Regions from separate parts of the Halomonas sp. AOP13-D3-9 genome, predicted to be linked through region 1. Evidence: predicted binding sites of a transcription regulator. Region 1 holds the regulator's gene; each other region holds the start of a gene.
The links. Region 1 encodes sigma-54, which starts transcription at its own class of promoters, with help from an activator protein. Its sites were predicted from a motif close to TGGCACNNNNNTTGCTNT; they were not measured.
Positions count from the first base shown of each region.

Region 2: the regulator sigma-54 is predicted to act here: its motif matches at 2,110-2,127, upstream of ACT3UM_RS21860 (HAD-IIB family hydrolase).
Region 3: the regulator sigma-54 is predicted to act here: its motif matches at 2,128-2,145, upstream of ACT3UM_RS21820 (sugar phosphorylase).
Region 4: the regulator sigma-54 is predicted to act here: its motif matches at 2,647-2,664, upstream of ACT3UM_RS11075 (P-II family nitrogen regulator).

Region 1 covers NZ_JBQSYH010000005.1:269,731-274,360, forward strand. Annotated here, with positions in the region: gene rapZ (RNase adapter RapZ) at 1-200, opposite strand, end outside; gene ACT3UM_RS07765 (PTS sugar transporter subunit IIA) at 292-759, opposite strand; gene hpf (ribosome hibernation-promoting factor, HPF/YfiA family) at 764-1,072, opposite strand; gene ACT3UM_RS07775 (RNA polymerase factor sigma-54) at 1,171-2,586, opposite strand; gene lptB (LPS export ABC transporter ATP-binding protein) at 2,751-3,500, opposite strand; gene lptA (lipopolysaccharide transport periplasmic protein LptA) at 3,512-4,006, opposite strand; gene lptC (LPS export ABC transporter periplasmic protein LptC) at 4,018-4,587, opposite strand; gene ACT3UM_RS07795 (KdsC family phosphatase) at 4,588-4,630, opposite strand, start outside.
Region 2 covers NZ_JBQSYH010000024.1:73,437-78,066, reverse strand. Annotated here, with positions in the region: gene ACT3UM_RS21870 (hypothetical protein) at 1-363, opposite strand, end outside; gene ACT3UM_RS21865 (OmpA family protein) at 628-1,641, shown strand; gene ACT3UM_RS21860 (HAD-IIB family hydrolase) at 2,222-3,184, shown strand; gene ACT3UM_RS21855 (glycosyltransferase family protein) at 3,203-4,423, shown strand; gene ACT3UM_RS21850 (methyl-accepting chemotaxis protein) at 4,554-4,630, opposite strand, start outside.
Region 3 covers NZ_JBQSYH010000024.1:62,652-67,281, reverse strand. Annotated here, with positions in the region: gene dsbG (thiol:disulfide interchange protein DsbG) at 1-142, opposite strand, end outside; gene ACT3UM_RS21820 (sugar phosphorylase) at 305-2,095, opposite strand; gene nrdR (transcriptional regulator NrdR) at 2,306-2,785, shown strand; gene ribD (bifunctional diaminohydroxyphosphoribosylaminopyrimidine deaminase/5-amino-6-(5-phosphoribosylamino)uracil reductase RibD) at 2,782-3,948, shown strand; gene ribBA (bifunctional 3,4-dihydroxy-2-butanone-4-phosphate synthase/GTP cyclohydrolase II) at 4,060-4,630, shown strand, end outside.
Region 4 covers NZ_JBQSYH010000008.1:212,679-217,308, forward strand. Annotated here, with positions in the region: gene ACT3UM_RS11060 (ferredoxin--NADP reductase) at 1-241, shown strand, start outside; gene glnK (P-II family nitrogen regulator) at 391-729, opposite strand; gene ACT3UM_RS11070 (ammonium transporter) at 940-2,187, opposite strand; gene ACT3UM_RS11075 (P-II family nitrogen regulator) at 2,233-2,571, opposite strand; gene ACT3UM_RS11080 (accessory factor UbiK family protein) at 2,927-3,280, shown strand; gene ACT3UM_RS11085 (TonB-dependent receptor) at 3,438-4,630, shown strand, end outside.

The sequences.
Region 1 (4,630 bases):
TCCAGCGCTCCCGGCAAATTACGGGCATCAATACTGACCGCCAAGTGAGCACGGTCACCCTGGTCGCGTAATTCGTCCACCAACGAGCCCAGCAGCATAGCGGGGAGGTTATCAATGGCATAATAGCCAAGATCTTCCAGCGCCTGTAGAGCGATAGATTTGCCTGACCCGGAGCGGCCGCTAATGATCACCAGTTGCATAGAGTCTCTCTTTGCTTTGGTCAAGCTGCGTTGAGGGTGGTGAGCAAAACATTACCTGCCATAATGAACCTTAAAACAGGTTTGAAGATCTTTACGCGGATTGCTCACGAATTTTGGCGGTAATCAGCTCAAGTAGCTCTCGCTGACTGGCTGCTTTACGCAGCTGCTGGCGTGTATCCGCATCATTCATGATGGTCGCTACTTGGCCGAGCAGAGAGAGGTGCGTGTCATCTGCCTCTTCGGGTACCAGCAGGACAAACACCAGATCTACCGGGTCACCGTCGATAGCGTCAAAATCAATCGCTTCTGAGAGTTTTAAAAAACCAGCGATAGGAGCGTTGCAGTGGGGGCTACGCGCATGAGGAATAGCCACACCGTTACCAATACCGGTACTGCCTAAGCGCTCGCGGCCGATTAAACGGCTAAACACTTCTTGGCTGTCCAGGCTGGGGATATTTTGCGCGATAAAGGTGCTGTAAAACTCCAGCACCCTTTTTTTGCTGCCCCCGGGTACGTCAAACAGAACGCGCTCCGGGGGGAGTATGGTTTCCAACGTCATTGAATTAACGCACACCTGCGCCTTGGGCGCGAGCTTGTGCTTTTTCCTTGTGTTTAACGAGTTGACGGTCGATTTTATCCGCTAGGGCGTCGATAGCGGCGTACATATCACTGTCGAGGGCTTCCGCATGTAAGTCAGCACCTGCGGCGTGCAGCGTACAAGCGGCCTGCTGGCGCTCTTTCTCCACTGATAAGGTGACTTGCACCGTGGTTATATTGTCGTAATGGCGCTCTACACGCTCAAGCTTTTCGTTGACATAGTCACGCAAGGCGTCAGTCAGTTCTACGTGATGACCAGTGATATTTACTTGCATTGACGTGCTCCTTATCCATCGGACTGTACTTCGATTGTAACCCTTTTTGCCGCGTTGCAAAGCCCTTGTCGAGAGATTCGCTGCAACGTCGACATAACCTAGCGTAAACGGCGCCGCTCACTGGAGGAGGGAATGCCCATGGCCTCACGATATTTAGCCACCGTACGCCGTGCCACTTGAATCCCCCCTTCGCCTAATAGCGTGACCAAGCGGCTGTCTGAGAGCGGCTTGCCGGGTGGCTCCTCTTGAATCAATTTCTTGAGTCGCGCGCGGATGGCGGTGCTGGAGTGACTGTCGCCATCTTGACCGCTTACCTGACTTGAGAAAAAGTACTTGAGCTCGAACACGCCCCGGGGGGTATGGATATATTTTTGCGTCGTGACCCGTGAAATCGTCGATTCGTGCATCTCCACAGCTTCGGCAATATCGGCCAGTATCAGCGGCTTCATGGCTTCTTCACCGTGCTCTAAAAAGCCAATCTGGCGGGTGATGATTTCGCGCCCCACGCGCAGCAGCGTATCGTTACGGCTCGAGAGGCTCTTAATCAGCCAGCGTGCTTCCTGGAGGTGCTCTTTGAGAAACTGGTTGTCATCGCTTTTGTCCGCACGCTTAATCAAGCTGGCGTAGTCGGGCTGAATACGCAGCCGTGGCAGGGCCTCTGGGTTGAGTTCTAAATGCCAGCCTTCGTTATCGTGGCGGACGACCAGGTCGGGGGTTACATAGCTGTCATCGGTGTCGCCGTAGGCGCTGCCTGGGCGAGGGTCGAGGCTGCGAATAAGTAGGATGACATCGGCCAGCTGTTGGTCATCGAGCCCCAGGCGGCGCTTTAGCAGACGCATGTCATCCTTGCCAAGCGCTTCAAGGAACTGCCGCACTAGGCGGCGGGCGGGAACCAGTAGCGGCGTATCATCGGGCAGGGCGGCGAGCTGCAGCATCAGGCATTCACGCAGGTCGCGGGCAAAGATGCCGGTCGGCTCAAACTGCTGGAGTTTGAGCAGAATGGTTTCCACTTCGCGCTGGCTAAGCCCGTCAACGCCCTGGGCGCGCAGGCCCTCACGGATATCGTTAAGCGGCTGGGTTAAGTAGCCGTTCGCATCGAGCGCGTCGATTAGGCTCTCTGCGACAAGCTGTTCGCGAGCGCTAAAGTCGGTCATGGCGAGTTGCCACAGTAGGTGCCCATGCAGGCTTTGTCCGGCCGCCTGACGCTCAAAGTCGGGGCCTTCGCTGCTGCTGCCGCCCTGGCTACCCATATCCTGATAGGTATCTGACCAGTCGCTATCTACCGAGAGTTCAGTGGGGATGCTTTCTGACCACTCTTCCTCTTTAGGCTCGCTGACAGCCTGCTCATCAAATTCATCTTCCTGCTCCAGCATGGGATTGGCATCTAGGGCCTGCTGAATTTCTTGACGAAGGTCCAGCGTCGAGAGTTGCAACAGCGCAATCGCCTGTTGCAACTGGGGCGTCATGGTCAGCTGTGTGCCGATACGCAGTTGGAGAGAAGCTTTCATGACCATCTGAGAACCACTCGTTAATCAGAATGCTCCACCCTAGTGCGAGTGAGTGCCCGGTGCAAGTGCAATAAGCATGCCATTGGTAGTAAAGTTGTTGCAGAGCGCTATTTACAGAACCAAAAAATAGGTTTAAGGGCAGGCGATAATTGTCGGCACAGTTGATCAGTTTAAAGGCGAAAATCAGCGCCCAGATATACGTCTCTGACCTTCTGATTATCGAGAATGGCACTGGGTGAGCCGCTGGCAATGATTTGCCCATCACCCACGATATAGGCGATATCGCAAATATCGAGGGTTTCACGCACGTTGTGATCGGTGATCAGCACGCCAATATGACGCTGCTTCAGCGCACGGATGATGGTTTTGATCTCGCCTACCGAAATAGGGTCGACGCCGGCAAAGGGCTCATCCAGTAGAATAAAGGCAGGGTCAGTGGCCAGCGAGCGGGCAATTTCTACACGCCTGCGCTCACCGCCCGAAAGGCTCATGCCAAGGTTGTCGCGAATGTGGGTGATATGAAAGTCTTCGAGTAGCGCTTCCAGGCGCTGTGCGCGTCCTGCGCGGTCAAGCTCTTTGCGCGTCTCGAGTATCGCCATAATGTTATCGGCAACCGAGAGCTTGCGAAAAATAGACGCCTCTTGGGGGAGGTAGCCAATACCCGCCGCTGCGCGCTCGTGCATCGGCGCGCGGGTTAAATCCACCGCATCGATTCCGACCTTGCCAGCATCGGATTTCACCAGCCCGACAATCATATAGAACGAGGTGGTTTTCCCTGCGCCGTTGGGGCCCAGTAGGCCAACAATACTGCCTTGGGAGATCTCTAAATTGATGTCTTTGACCACTCGACGACGCTTGTAGCTCTTCGCCAGGTGGTGGGCATACAGGGTTTTGATCGGCGCAGTGTCAGCAGTTGCCACAGCTTGGCTCCCTATTGTTCAGGCTGAATCGTCATACGAATGCGCTGGGGCTCACTGCCGTCAACGTCAGAGCGCGCTTGAATCACTTCGCGGTCAATAAAATACTCAAGGCGCCCACCGGTAAAGGTATCTTCCTGTTGGATCAGTTCGGCTTGGTCGATTAGCTCTACGCGGCGCTCGGCGACGTGGTAAATAATCCTTCGCGCCCAACCTTCCGTCGGGCCATCTTGCCCTTCGGCTTGATGGCGCAGGTAGGCGCGCTCACCGGTGGCGGTTGCCGTCGAGAGTTCACCAGCCGCGTTGCGTTCGATCTCTACCCGCTCCCCGCGCAGCCGCATCTCGCCCTGACGAATATCCACATTCCCGGTATACACGGCGGTGCCCGCCCGTTGGTCGAGATCTAAACGGTCGGCTTCGATTTCCACCGGGGCCTGTTGTGAGGTTTGGGCCAGAGCCGATAGCGGCATCGCGAGCGCAAACAGGGCGGTGTAAATAAGTGCTTTCATGACAATTCCTATTAGCGTTGCGTGGCCGGGGGGTGCGTGCCGCGCACATTATCAGTTAGCCGAACCTGGCTATTGTTAAGCCACACATCCATGCGTGAGGCACTCATTTGCTGGGGCGGTTGCTGCAGCATTACCGGTGTTGCACTCCACGCATGCTGAGTTAGGCCATCATAATGCAATAGCTCAGTATCTAGCTGCCAGCCTTCATCCGGCGCGACCAGACGAGCCGAACCTGACAGCAGCAGGGCTTGGGTAGCGGTATTGAGCGTGCCGACATCGGCGCTGGCCAGCCACTGACGGTTTTCGCTGTCGTAGAGTACGGCTTCGGGCTCTTCGGTCCAGGTTTCACTTTGCTGTGGGGTATGAATTAGGCGCGGTGTTTTTAGCGACTGCAATACCTTGCCGTTATCACCAAACAGGGTGATTTCAGCGTTTTCGAGTACATGGCCTGGCTCCTGAGCCTGCGCTTCAGGATCGATGGCAATGTCTTGAGGTCCGCCGGGGTCAAGCCATACCAGTAGAGCGCCCAGCGCGATAACCAGTCCGCCGAGCCAAAGGCGTACGTTAAGTCGCTTCAACATTTATGGTCGACCATGCAGATAGGTGTCAAGCACCGCGCCCCAG
Region 2 (4,630 bases), on a different contig from region 1:
GGGTGGGCGGATAAAACCACGGTCCCGGTGTTCGACGACTTCGACATCAAAGGTAATATTGGCACTGTTTGCAGTGGGCACAGTGGTGAGGTTGGCGCCCCGTGAGACCAGTTCGCTGGTCAGCAGGGCGCGAAAGCCGCGGCCAAATTCACCGCCACTGTAGGCGTGCAGTGCTTCACTATCTGACTCACTGATGTGTAAATCGCGATTGCGAACACGCTCACGCTGCAAAATACTGGTAGCTTCGTGGCGGGCCAGTACATCCCAGTGATGGGCGGCCTGCATACGCTGCTGTTCGCTATAGGGGTAAGTAGTGGCAATCGGCGCTTGGGAGGTATTGGCATAAAAGCAGCCGCTAAGCATTAAGCTTGCCAGCCCCAGGCTCACAGGACGTATAAAAAAAGAGGGAAATGGAAATAGTCTGGGACGGATGCGCACCTGCGGGTTCCTTTTTCGCTACAAAACGGCTTTTGATAGACTGTTCACTTTGCTTAGTTTGCCATGCCTAATACGGCGTGCCTAACGTGATTTGCTGAGTTTTTAAGTACCCATTTCGACTTACTTAATTCTGATTATACCTAGCTAGATCGGCCAAGAGGTTAAAAACTTGAATGAGCGATAATACCAATGCTTGAAGATCACCGCAGCGGCCCGCGCCATGATTCGCTGATGTCGGCTTACCATGAAAGCGATAGCGGTAGCGGATGGATGATTAGTTACCTCGATATTATGACGCTGTTGGTAGCGCTATTTGTGGTCATTATCGCCGCTGCTGGGCCGGTAATCCCTAAGTGGAATCAGGAGGATAGCGAGAAAGCTAGCGAATACGCCTACACATCAACACCTGCATGGGAAGTCCCTCTACCCGAGCCGTTGGCCCAGGTAAACCATGAGCGTGCCAGCGTTGTCCGGTGGCGCCAGGCCGGATTGAACCCTATGGCCATTAGCGCGGCGCTCGGCGTGGCAGGGCTGCCCACGCTGACGGATTTACCGCGCCGTCGAACAAGCTTTGGTGTCCCGCCGCTTTTGGCAGCGCCAGCGCCCCCCGTCGAGCCGACGATCACTCTGCCAAAACTGCTGATGCCCGCGGGCAGCGAAAATTTTACATCGCCCTTGGCAGACTACATGGTGGTGTTAACTGATCGCCCCCCAGTGAATGTGCAAGCAGTGAGTGATGAATCGGTAGCGGGAGCCCTTGCCCTGGATCAGGCGCTCTCCCTGCGCGTTGCAGAGTCTACTTACCTGCCCGATCTTGACGGTGTGGAAGTTTCGCGGGTGGCGGAAGGGATTAGTCTTCGCGTGCAGGATCAACTGCTATTCCCATCTGCAACGGCTGAGTTAACCAGCGATGGATCGTCACTAGTGGGCAGTTTGCTGGAGACAATTCAACGCTATGATGGCGAAGTATGGGTTGAGGGCCACTCGGATAGTCAGACCATTAGCACTGATGAGTTCTCGTCTAACTGGGCATTGTCTAGCGCTCGCGCTATTGCCATCGTGGAAGCGCTGGAAGCCGCCGGAGTGGATGCTGAGCGGCTACGCGCCGTAGGTTTGGCGGCCACAAAGCCATTGGAAAGCAACGCCACAGCGGAAGGGCGTGCGCGCAACCGGCGGGTTGAAGTGGTGATTCATGTCGAGTAGTGGGTGAATACTCACTGTTGCGAGGTTCTATTAAATTGTAGGAGGGCGCTTCCAGCGCGCGAAGGGTGCCGCAGGCGCCCTCTTCGGTGGGGCAAAAAAAAGCCCGCCGGGGGAGGCGGGCATCAAAGGGCTTGGCTCACTGCAGCCCACTGGCATCAGGTGAGGGGTGTACAGGATCACCAGTGGGTACAGGTCTAGTATAGCTATTTATAAGGCGTTGCCAAGTGCTGTGACGTTTATTTATAGCTTTATTGCCACTTTAGTCAGTGCTAATGCGCTTTTTTCTTAGAAAAACGTAGAGGTTGCAGAAAGTTGTAGAAGGTTTGTAGTAACAAGAGGCGCACCGATCTGTTTCATGCACCCTTTTGGCGCGCCTAGACTGCCCCTTTTTGGTGCTTGTGGGTTTTCCGAATGTTTTATCCCGTAAGATTCGGTGTAACTCGTTGTTGAACCGGCACTTCTCCATTTTGGCTTATAAATTGCTATGCTCTTGATAGTCAATTAATTGCTGGTCTGCGCCCATTTGATGTTCTAGACATGATGTCGTCAGCATGCGTTAAGGCCGAAAAGAGGTAGTGCCATGCCTGAATCCGCTCGTCTCTCCGCATCAACGCCTTCAGCAGCATCAACTCCGTCGGTTGATCCCGCTCTGCAGCCTCGGCTGGTAGTGACCGATCTAGATGGCTCGCTGCTTGATCATCACAGTTATGACTTCAGCCCTGCGGCCCCCTGGCTTGCCCGTCTAAAGCAGATGGGGGTGCCGGTGATTCCGGTGACCAGTAAAACCCGTGCCGAACTGATTCCCCTGCGCGAAGCGCTGGGCCTCACAGCAACGCCGTTTATTGCGGAAAACGGGGCGGTTATTGGTCTGCCGCCAGGCTGGTGCCATGCGCGCTTGGACCGCCCAGGAAGTGGTCGCGATGGTGTCGTTATCAAGCATCCTGGTGTGGATGTTGGCTTTATTCGTGCCCGATTGAAGGTATGGCGTGAACGTCTGGATATTCGTTTCACTCGCATGGGGGAGCTGAGTGTCCCCGAGGTGATGGAACTCACTGGGCTTGACGCAGTTCGCGCCCGGGATGCAAGGCAGCGGGAAGGCAGTGAGCCGCTGCTGTGGCAGGACACCCAAGCGGCTTTGGAGGCGTTTCGCGCTGCTTTAGAAGGGGATGGACTACAGCTGACTCAAGGCGGGCGTTTTTGGCATGTTATGGGGCTCTCCGCCGATAAGGGCAATGCCGTCGAGTGGCTGGTTAAACGTTTTACGGCATTAAGAGGCCGCGCGCCGCTTTCCTTAGGGTTAGGAGATGGGCCGAACGATATCACCATGCTCGAAGCAGTCGATCAAGCGGTCGTGATCCGTGGTTGCCACGACTTAGCCGTTGAGCCCCATAACACTTCGCTTTATCGCACCGAGGCAACAGGGCCAACCGGCTGGGCCGAGGGGGTGGCCTACTGGTGGGGGCGAGATGACCGCCGTTTAGCGACGGCGGAGAAAGATGCTGCTGTGTTCTCGGAATCCAGTTCTTTGAGTACAGTTCTTTGAATGCAGGGAGGTAAGTGCATGAGTGACTTTCATCAAAACGGAATTATTACCGACTTTCACAACCTTACCCGGCGCTCGGTGGAGGAGCTGGAACAAGAGCTGTGCCAGTTTGCTCGACGACGCCCCATGGGGCTGATTCTGCCGTCGCTGTTTTCGGAGCTGGAAGGGCCTGCACTGTCGGCGATCGTCGATGAGTTGGTTAAAGTCCCGTATCTCAATGAAATTGTCATTGGCCTGGATCGTGCCGATCGGGAGCAGTTTTTGTACGCGCGCGATTTCTTCTCTCGCCTGCCCCAGCACACGCGCATTTTATGGAACGACGGCCCACGGCTGCGCGCCCTGGATGCAGAGTTGGAAGAGCATGGGCTAGGCTCACTGGAGCCCGGCAAGGGGCGCAATGTGTGGTACTGCGCAGGCTATATGCTGTCGTCAGGGCGTTCGGCGGTGGTGGGGTTGCACGACTGCGATATTTTGACCTATGAGAGGGGACTGCTGGCGCGCTTGATGTATCCGGTGGCTCACCCCAATTTCAACTACAGCTTCTGCAAAGGTTATTACCCACGCATTGCCGAGGGCAAGCTGAACGGGCGCGTATCACGTCTGTTAGTTACACCGCTGTTGCGGGCGCTTAAAACTGTCTGCGGGCCGATGCCGTATCTCGATTACCTGGATAGTTTTCGTTATCCGCTCTCGGGAGAGTTTGCGATGCGTAGCGAAGTGCTTGAGGGAATTCGTATGCCGGCGGATTGGGGCCTGGAAATTGGTGTGCTGTCGGAGTTGCAGCGTAATTACTCTCTGCGGCAGCTCTGCCAGGTGGATATTGCCGATGCCTACGACCATAAACATCAGCCGGTCAGTGAGGACGACCCCAATGGCGGCCTAAACCGCATGAGTCTGGATATTTCAAAAGCGCTCTATCGCAAACTGGCCACCCAGGGCATTACTTTTAGCAGCGAAGATTTCCGCACCCTTAAAGCCACCTATTACCGCTTTGCGCTGGATTTGATTGAAGCCTACGATCACGATGCCACCATGAATGGGCTAAGCCTTGACCGCCATAGTGAAGAGCAGGCCGTAGAGCTGTTTGCCAGTAACCTACTCGAAGCAGGCAATCTGTTTATGGATAACCCACGAGAGCGGCCCTTTATCCCCAGTTGGAATCGGGTGCAGGCCGCGGTGCCAGACCTGCTTACACGTATGCACGAGGCGGTCGAACTAGATAATCAAGGTAAGGTGTAACGGCTCTATTTAGCTGTCTTTTTATTCATGATTACCTCAAAAACCGTTTATCCATTAAAAAGGCCAGTTGACCTAGTGCAACTGGCCTTTTTCTTAGCCCTTGATATTTAACACTTAGCGTTCGCCATTGTTAAAAATCGCTGTGTTGTCGAGCAGCCAGAGGGGTAGGTGAGGAGGTGGGCAATGCCTGCGTACGCTCTACACTCT
Region 3 (4,630 bases), on a different contig from region 1:
CGAATTGGCCATGAATCTCCAAGCCTTGATCGGCCAGTGCCTGGATAGGGGCGGGAAGCTCATCGGCATAGCTGAGGGAAGTGCCCCAAAGAGCTGTCAGTAGGAGAAAGCCGCTAAGGAAAGGGTGATGTTTCAAGTGCATGCCAGCGCCTTGTTCGAATAAGAGTGGGAGGCTAGAGATCTAATAACCGCCATCTTAACACTGGCAATCCCTAGTATAATGCTGTGCTGGTATTATCGCAGCACGACATTATTTAGGGATTATATGCTCTGTACTTGAGGCATTATGCCGCAACTGACGGTATTAGCTGTCAGCCACCAACCAACGTACCGCGTAAGGCGGAAGGGCGCCTTCGGCGACCCAAGGGTTGTCAGGATCCAGCGCTTGCCAGGCGTGTTTTTCAAGTGCCAGGGTAACTGCCTCACCCATGTTCTCTAAAGGAAGCGGTAGGTCGGTGACGTTATACAGCGCTAGCAGACGGCGACCATCGTGGAGCGGGCCGCGCTCTACCGCCAACAGTTCCGGTGCTGAGACCACAACCCGTTGAGCGGCATTGGGGTGAAAGCAGGGCTCCTTGCGGCGCTGGTCTAATAGCCGGTTTAAGGCGTGGAAAACATCGTGAGTGGGCGTTGACGGGCTATCGAGTAGAAGGTCAAGCTCGCTACGCTGCCAGCGCCGACGGTTGATCGAGCGCAGGCGCCCACTGCGCTCCACGCCTTCCACGTCATTGAGGGTGCCCGTTAGCGTATGGATATACAGCGCGGGGATGCCCTGTAAGCTGAGCATAATCGCTTGGCTGCATAGAAAGCGCGCAATCTGCCACGGGTCGGGGCCGCGGCGGGTGCCGCGCATGGCTTCAAACCAGGTGATATTGATCTCATAGGGCGTATCGCTGCCATCCGGGTTACTGCGCATGCTGACAAAGCCGCCGAACTTGTGCATCAGTTCCAGCAGCGCATCGCGCTCGTGATCGGGCAGCAAGCCTTCCAGTGGGCGCACGCCAATACCGTCGTGACTGGCCGTAAAGTTGAGATAGGTGCAGTGGTCAGGCAGCACGGGAAGGCTGGCAAGCCAGGTTTGCAGGGTGCTCGCTTCGCCACGGGTGAGGGTATGCAACAGCAGGGGGGGAAGGGCAAATTGATACACCATATGGGCCTCGTCGGGCTCACCTTCCGCAAGACGATCTAAGCCAAAATAACTGATGTTTTCCTGGTGGGGCACATTGGTTTCGGTAATCAGTAGGGTGCCTGGAGCCACGTGATCCACAATCGCCCTTAGCAGCCGCACCACGGTGTGGGTTTCCGGCAGATGAATGCAGGCGGTACCCAATTTCTTCCACAGAAAGGCCACCGCATCCAGACGCACAATCCGCGTGCCTTGCTCCAGGTAGAACAGCAAAATACCCACGAACTCGAGCAGTACATCCGGGTTTTCAAAGTTTAGATCAAGCTGGTCTTCGGAGAATGTCGCCCACAGATAGCGGGTGCCGCGCCGGGTGGAAATAGGGACTAGCAGTGGGCTGCTGCGCGGTCGCACCACCTGGGAGACATCGGTATCCGGGTCGACCTCGATAAAGTAGTCGCGCCCCGGCAGACTGCCGCTCAGGTAATCGACAAACCAGAGAGACTCCCTTGAAACGTGGTTGAGCACCAGGTCGGCCATTAAGTGATAATGGCTGCCCAGCTCGCGGATATGCGACCAGTCGCCGAGATCGGTGTTCACTTCCCGATAGTGGATCACCGAAAAACCGTCGTCGCTGCTCCAAGGAAAGAAAGGCAAAACGTGCACGCCGCTGATGCGATCGCCCAGCCGGGCTTGAAGAAAATCGCTAAGCACGGCCAGCGGTGGCTCGCCCTCTTCAAGGATCGAGTCGCCATAGCTGATCACCCACTGGTCTTTTTCGCTCCAGGAAGGTGCATTATTGGCGTTGGTTTCTACGGGGTTGGGTGAAAATGGGGCAAGCGACTGGAAATGTGCCAGGCGCTGGTTTAAACGGCGCTGCACTTCACCCGCCCGGGGCCCGTAAAGGTGGCTGAGGTAGTCATGAACGGTATTTGAAAATGTGTCGTGAACGGTCTTCTCAAAGGGGGGCATGGGGGACTCCTGATAAACAATCTGCCACAAACGCTGCAGCTTGTGTGCCAAATCGTTACAATACGAGGTTAATATCGCGTTTAAACGCTAAGATATATTAGCTTGTGGCAGTTGCTACTGCGAAACGCCATTAATAGCACACACATTGACAGGTTATAACACGCTAACTCGTGGGGCACGCCGACACGAGCTGACAACAGGTTGACCGCCATGCATTGCCCTTTTTGTGGTGCAAACGATACTCGAGTGACCGATTCGCGGCTGGTAGCCGATGGTGACCAGGTGCGCCGTCGCCGCCAGTGTGCGAGCTGCCATGAGCGCTTTACCACCTACGAGACCGCTGAATTGGTCATGCCGCGGGTGGTGAAGTCTGACGGCTCCCGGGAGAGCTTTAATGAAGCCAAACTGCGGGCAGGCATGCTGCGCGCACTGGAAAAACGCCCGGTCAGTGCTGAAGCCATTGAAGCGGCGGTGGAGCGCATTCGTCAAACCCTGCGCGCTCGGGGTGATCGTGAGATCAACGCCCGGGATATCGGTGAGTCGGTCATGCAAGCGCTTAAAACCCTTGATCACGTAGCCTATATCCGCTTCGCTTCGGTGTATCGCAAGTTCCAGGATCTGGATGAGTTTCGCGCTGAGATTGATCGGCTTTCCCAAGAGCCCCCAAACAAGAGCGGGCCGTCACAATGAGCAGCGATTTTAGCCACGCCGACCACCGCTATATGGCGCGGGCGCTGCAACTGGCGCAAAAGGGCTTATACACCACTGATCCCAACCCGCGGGTCGGCTGTGTGATTGTGCGTGATGAGCAGATTGTCGGTGAAGGCTTTCATCGGTGCGCCGGTGAACCCCATGCCGAAATCCACGCTTTGAATGCCGCCGGTGAGCGGGCCCAAGGGGCGACCGCCTACGTGACTCTGGAGCCCTGTTCTCACACCGGGCGCACCGGGCCCTGTGCGGTAGCCTTGAAGGAGGCCGGCGTGTCACGGGTAGTGATCGCGATGGTGGATCCTAACCCCCAGGTGAGCGGTCGCGGCATTCGCATGCTTGAAGAGGGCGGTGTCGAGGTTGCTGTGGGCTTGCTTGAGAGTGAAGCGCGTGGGTTGAACCCCGGCTTTATTGCTCGCATGACCCAACAGCGTCCCTTTGTGCGCCTGAAAATGGCGATGAGTTTAGACGGCCGTACCGCCATGGGATCCGGGGAGTCCCAGTGGATTACCGGGCCCGAAGCGCGTACCCAGGTGCAGCGGCTGCGGGCGCGCTCCAGCGCCATATTGAGCGGTGTGGAGTCGCTTATTATGGACGACTCACGGCTAACGCTACGCAAAGAGCAGCTGTACCTCGATAATGTTGACGACGTGGTTCGCCGCCAGCCTCTGCGGGTGATTTTAGATACCCACTTGCGCTTACCCCTGGCGGCGGCCTGTTTAAGCGAACCAGGACGGACGCTAGTGATCACCACGCCAGAGCACGCGGAGGAGAAGCGCGAACGGCTAATCCAAGCGGGTGCGGAAGTTCAGATAGTGCCCGCTGGGAGCGATGGCCGTATCGATCTAGTGGCAATGCTGCAGTGGTTAGCGGAAAATGAACAGGTTAACGAACTGCTGGTGGAAACCGGTGCGACGCTGGCGGGCGCTATGCTTGACGCGGCGCTGGTCGATGAACTGCAGCTGTTCGTCGCCCCCACGCTGTTAGGTGGCGAAGCACGGCCGCTTTTTGCGCTGCCAGGGCTCTCGCGTATGGCCGACCAGCGGCGTTTAACCATTCATGATATGCGAGCGGTGGGACGTGATTGGCGCATTATCGCTTCTCCTCAGGCGACTAGCGCATTGAACGAGAGCAAGGTACCCTGACGCGCAAAATCATGACTAACAGACGCGACGGTTTTCGTGAAAAATGTCACGAAAACCGTTCGTGATAACCGTTCATGACAACCGCTTGCAAAAACATAAATTGGAGATTCCATGGCGCACCCCTCCTCTAGAGGCTTAGCCCCTATCGCCGAGCTGGTTGAAGATATTCGCCAGGGCAAAATGGTGATTCTCATGGACGATGAGGATCGCGAAAATGAAGGTGATATCATCATGGCCGCCGAAAAAGTGCAGGCCGAGCATATCAACTTTATGGCCCGTTTTGCCCGTGGCTTGATCTGTATGCCAATGACCCGTGCCCGTTGCGAGCAGCTTAACCTGCCGCTGATGGTGCGTGATAACGGCTCCGGTTTTGGTACCAAATTTACGCTTTCGATTGAGGCAACCGAAGGGGTCACGACCGGTATTTCCGCGGCGGATCGAGCGCGCACAGTACAGGCAGCGGCGGCGCCCCATGCCAAGCCGTCGGATATCGTGCAGCCAGGACATATCTTTCCGCTGATGGCAGAGCCGGGCGGTGTGCTGCGTCGCGCCGGGCATACCGAAGCGGCGTGTGACTTGGCGGCTCTGGCAGGCTGTGACGCCAGCGGTGTGATCTGCGAAGTCATGAATGATGATGGCAGCATGGCGCGGCGCCCGGAACTCGAAGCCTTTGCTCATGAGC
Region 4 (4,630 bases), on a different contig from region 1:
CGTTACCCGGGAAGAGTTCCATACCATGGGGCGCCTGACCGACCATATTCGTACGGGCAAGCTGTTTGAAGACACTGGCCTGCCGCCCATCGACCCGCGCCAAGATCGTGCGATGATCTGCGGCAGCCCCGCCATGCTGGACGATACCAGCGCACTCCTCGACGAGCTGGGCCTGAACATCTCGCCGCGCATGGGCGAGCCAGGCGACTACGTCATTGAGCGTGCGTTTGTCGAGAAGTGAGACGTAAGTAGTGAATCGTAATGAGTGAGTGGTGAATAGAAAAAAGTTTAGCCGCTATAGTGATGCATCACTCATACAAAGCCCCTGCTGGAGATGCTCCACAGGGGCTTTGTGCTACTTACCACTTACAATTTACAACTCACCAGCGTTTAAACCGCATCTTTGCCCGTTTCGCCGGTACGGATACGGATCACCTGCTCTAGCGGCATCACAAAGATTTTGCCGTCGCCGATTTTACCGGTGTTAGCTACCTGGGTGATGGCATCAATCACCTGCTCGGCCATATCGTCGTCCACAGCGACTTCCAGCTTCACTTTAGGCAGGAAGTCCACCACATACTCAGCACCGCGATACAGCTCGGTATGCCCTTTCTGGCGCCCAAAGCCCTTCACTTCCGTCACCGTAATACCCTGTACACCGATATCAGAGAGCGACTCGCGCACATCGTCGAGCTTAAACGGCTTGATAATAGCTGTGATCAATTTCATTACCATATCCTCTAACTGGGTGGCCGTGATGGGGTCGGGTTGCATGGCTGCGCGTGTCGCAACCGATGACCGCTAACTACCAGCATACACCGCTATTGGCAGAGAATAAAAAAGCCTCCCACTAAGGGGAGGCCGTAAGGAGCACGCCAGCTCACTTGATCAGCATTAAGTTATTTCTTAATGCCGCTGTTTATTTCTTAATACCGCTCTTTATTTCTTAATACCAAACTCGGGATAAGCTTCAAGACCGCACTCGGCGATATCCACGCCTTCGTACTCTTCTTCTTCGCTAACCCGGATACCCATGATGGCTTTCAAGATCAGCCATACCACTAGGCTTGCCAGGAAGACCCAAGCGAAGATACCCACGATACCGATGATCTGAGCTCCAAACGATGCACCGTCATTGTTCAGCGGCACTGCCAACACGCCCCAGATACCGACAACACCGTGAACCGAGATCGCGCCGACCGGATCATCCAGCTTCACTTTATCGAGAGTGACGATGGCTGCTACCACGATGATGCCGCCAATCGCGCCAATAATGGTAGCGCTCAGTGCGGTCGGAGAGAGCGGATCAGCGGTGATTGCCACCAAGCCAGCCAGTGCACCGTTCAACGCCATGGTCAGGTCGGCTTTACGGAACCACAGTTTGGCCAGAATCAGTGCGGCAATCACACCACCTGCCGCCGCAGCGTTGGTATTCACAAACACTTGCGCCACATTGTTAGCAGAATCAACCGCCGCCAGCTTGAGCTCAGAACCGCCGTTGAAACCGAACCACCCCATCCACAGGATGAAAGTACCCAGCGTTGCCAACGGCATGTTGGCGCCTGGAATAGCGTGGATTGAGCCATCTTTACCGTATTTACCTTTACGTGGGCCCAGCACAATCACACCTGCTAGCGCTGCAGCCGCACCGGCAAGGTGCACAATGCCTGAACCCGCGTAGTCAGAGTAGCCCACTTCAGACAACCAACCGCCGCCCCAGGTCCAGTAGCCAGACACCGGGTAGATAACCGCGGTCATGACCACAGCAAAGGCCAGAAACGCCCAAAGTTTCATACGCTCGGCAACCGCGCCCGACACAATCGACATAGCGGTCGCAACGAAAACTACCTGGAAGAAGAAGTCGGAACGCATGGAGTAGTAAGGTGCGTCGTCGCCACCTGCGGTCACCGCATCCACGCTGTTTTCAGCGCCAATCAGGAAACCCAGGTTGGGTAGGAAGCCGCCCGCGCTGCTGGAGTACATGATGTAGTAGCCCACCAATAGATACATGGTGCAGGCAATCGCAAACAGCGCGATGTTTTTGGTGAGGATTTCAGCGGTGTTCTTGGAGCGTACCAAGCCCGCTTCTAGCATGGAGAAGCCAGCGGCCATCCACATGACGAGCACACCACATATTAGAAAGTAGAACGTATCGAGCGCGTAGCTCAGATCAGTCAACTCATTCATTGTAAGTTCCCCGTTGAACTATAGAAATGATCCGAAAAAACAGCGTTAAACGGCGTCTGCACCGCGTTCGCCTGTCCGAATCCGAATAACGTCTTCAAGCGGTGTCACAAACACCTTGCCGTCGCCGATCTTGCCGCTATTAGCCGCACTGCAAATAGCATCTAGCACGCTTTCTAGGCGAGCATCGTCCACGGCCACTTCCACTTTTACCTTGGGTAGAAAGTCGACGACGTATTCCGCGCCACGATACAACTCGGTATGCCCTTTCTGACGGCCAAAACCTTTAACTTCAGTGACCGTAATGCCCTGAACGCCGTTGTCGGCTAACGCCTCACGGACGTCGTCGAGCTTAAATGGCTTGATGATAGCGGTGATGAGTTTCATCCCGGATCTCCCCTGCTGGATAAGTCCTGCTAGATTGGTAGCGGCACAGCCGCCAGAATAAGCACCTGAACCGATAATGCGCATACTGTGCCAGCTGACTTTTTTTTCTTATAATTCAGACTACTAGCCAACAACCACAGCACACTTCAGCGCTAAGTCTGGGCAAATTCATTCTCTCATCACCGCTATTGCACCAAAAAAGAGCGTAAGCAAAAGTTGCCTGCTCCATTTCGATGCAAACCATTCGCTTAACAGGAAATTCACGCGGCGCATGCGAATTCGCCAACTGTTGCGTATCCTTATCGGTAAGCAGTTTTTATAGATGTTCATTTAGCGAGTTAAGGAGAGAGCAGCGATGGCGCCTCAAGACCGCATTAGCCGACTGGCCCAGCAGATTGGCGACCGTTTACAAAACGCTTCCCAGGCACCGGAAGATATTCAAAAGGGCGTGCAGCAAGTCGTACGCGGCGCCTTTGATCGCCTGGAGCTTGTCTCACGGGAAGATTTCGACATTTTAATGGACGTACTGCAGCGCACTCGGTCTCGGGTAGAGGCATTAGAGCGCCAGGTCGCCAACCTTGAAGCCGCCGTTGAAGCGTCAACGACCTCCACTGCCACACCGGTGGAAGCAGAAGTGCCGCCAGTGCCAACCCCCGAACCAGATACCGATACCGATACCGATACCGAGCAGAAGAATAAGCCCGCTTAACGCTTTGGCTTCATAAGCAGCAATAGAGCAATGGCCTATTGCTGCATTTATCAGCAAACCATCGCCCCCGCATAAACACGAATCACTATCGTTGACTTTGTGTTTCCGAGTGATACTCTCCGCCTCTTAACTCCTCACTGTTCGCGGATTGTTCACCATGTACGCGCTTCCATTTACAAAATCGCCTTTCCCCAAGTCGCCTTCTTCAACTGCTGCACTTATCGGCACTGGTCTGTTACTGGGTTTCTCCAACAGCATTTTCGCCCAAAACACGACCTCCGACGCGGACGCCGCCGACACCATGGTGGTCGTAGGCTCCCGTACGCCCACCCAGATCAGCCAAATTCCCGGTGCGGTATGGGTAATTGACAAAGAGATGCTGCAACAACAGACCCGCAATGGTGCAGACCTCAAGACGGCATTGGGGCGTCTGGTTCCAGGGCTAGATCTGGCACCGCAAGGGCGCACCAATTATGGGCAAAATATGCGCGGTCGTGGTGTGCAGGTGCTTATCGATGGTGTATCGCTGAACAGCTCCCGCGGGCTTTCACGCCAATTCGATGCCATCGACCCCTTTAACATTGAGCGGGTGGAAGTTCTCTCCGGCGCCAGCAGCCTTTATGGCGGCGGCGCGACCGGGGGGTTGATCAATATCATTACCCGCAAAGGCGAGGAAGGCCTTAACTGGCGCACCGAAGCAGGCATCACCACCGGCTTCAACAACAGCAATGACCTGGATCGGCGCCTGTCGCAATCGATCAGCGGCGGCAACGAGCGGGTTCAAGGCTACCTGGGCACTGCCATTGGTGATAACGGCCGCCAGTATGATGGCAGCGGCCAAGAGATCTTCCCCGATATCGCCCAAACCGACCTGCAGGACAACCGCAGTATTGATGTACTGGGCAATCTCTCCTTCCAATTGAGCGACGAGCAGAGTTTGGAGCTGGGCGCCCAGCTGTATCGTTCCGGCTACGAAGGCGATCGCGGCGTTTACTTTCCCAACCTCGACGCGGCGACACCCAACCTGAACAATGCCGAGATTCGCGACGGTTACCGTTCAGAACGCGACCCAGAAACCGACCGCAAGCTGGTCAACGTCAACTATCACCACGCCAACCTATGGGGGCAAAATTTCTACCTGCAGGCGTTTCACCGTGAGGAGGAATCCAGCTTCCAGGCTTTTCCCTACCCTGTCTCGGACGGCCTGCAGTTTCGCGCATCGCAACAAAACACCGATTTAAGTGGCATTAAGGCGCTCTTCGAGTCGCGCCTGGGTGACGACGTTTCGCTAACCTACGGCCTCGATATGGATCGAGAAACCTTCGATGCCAGCCAAATGCTGTTCGATAC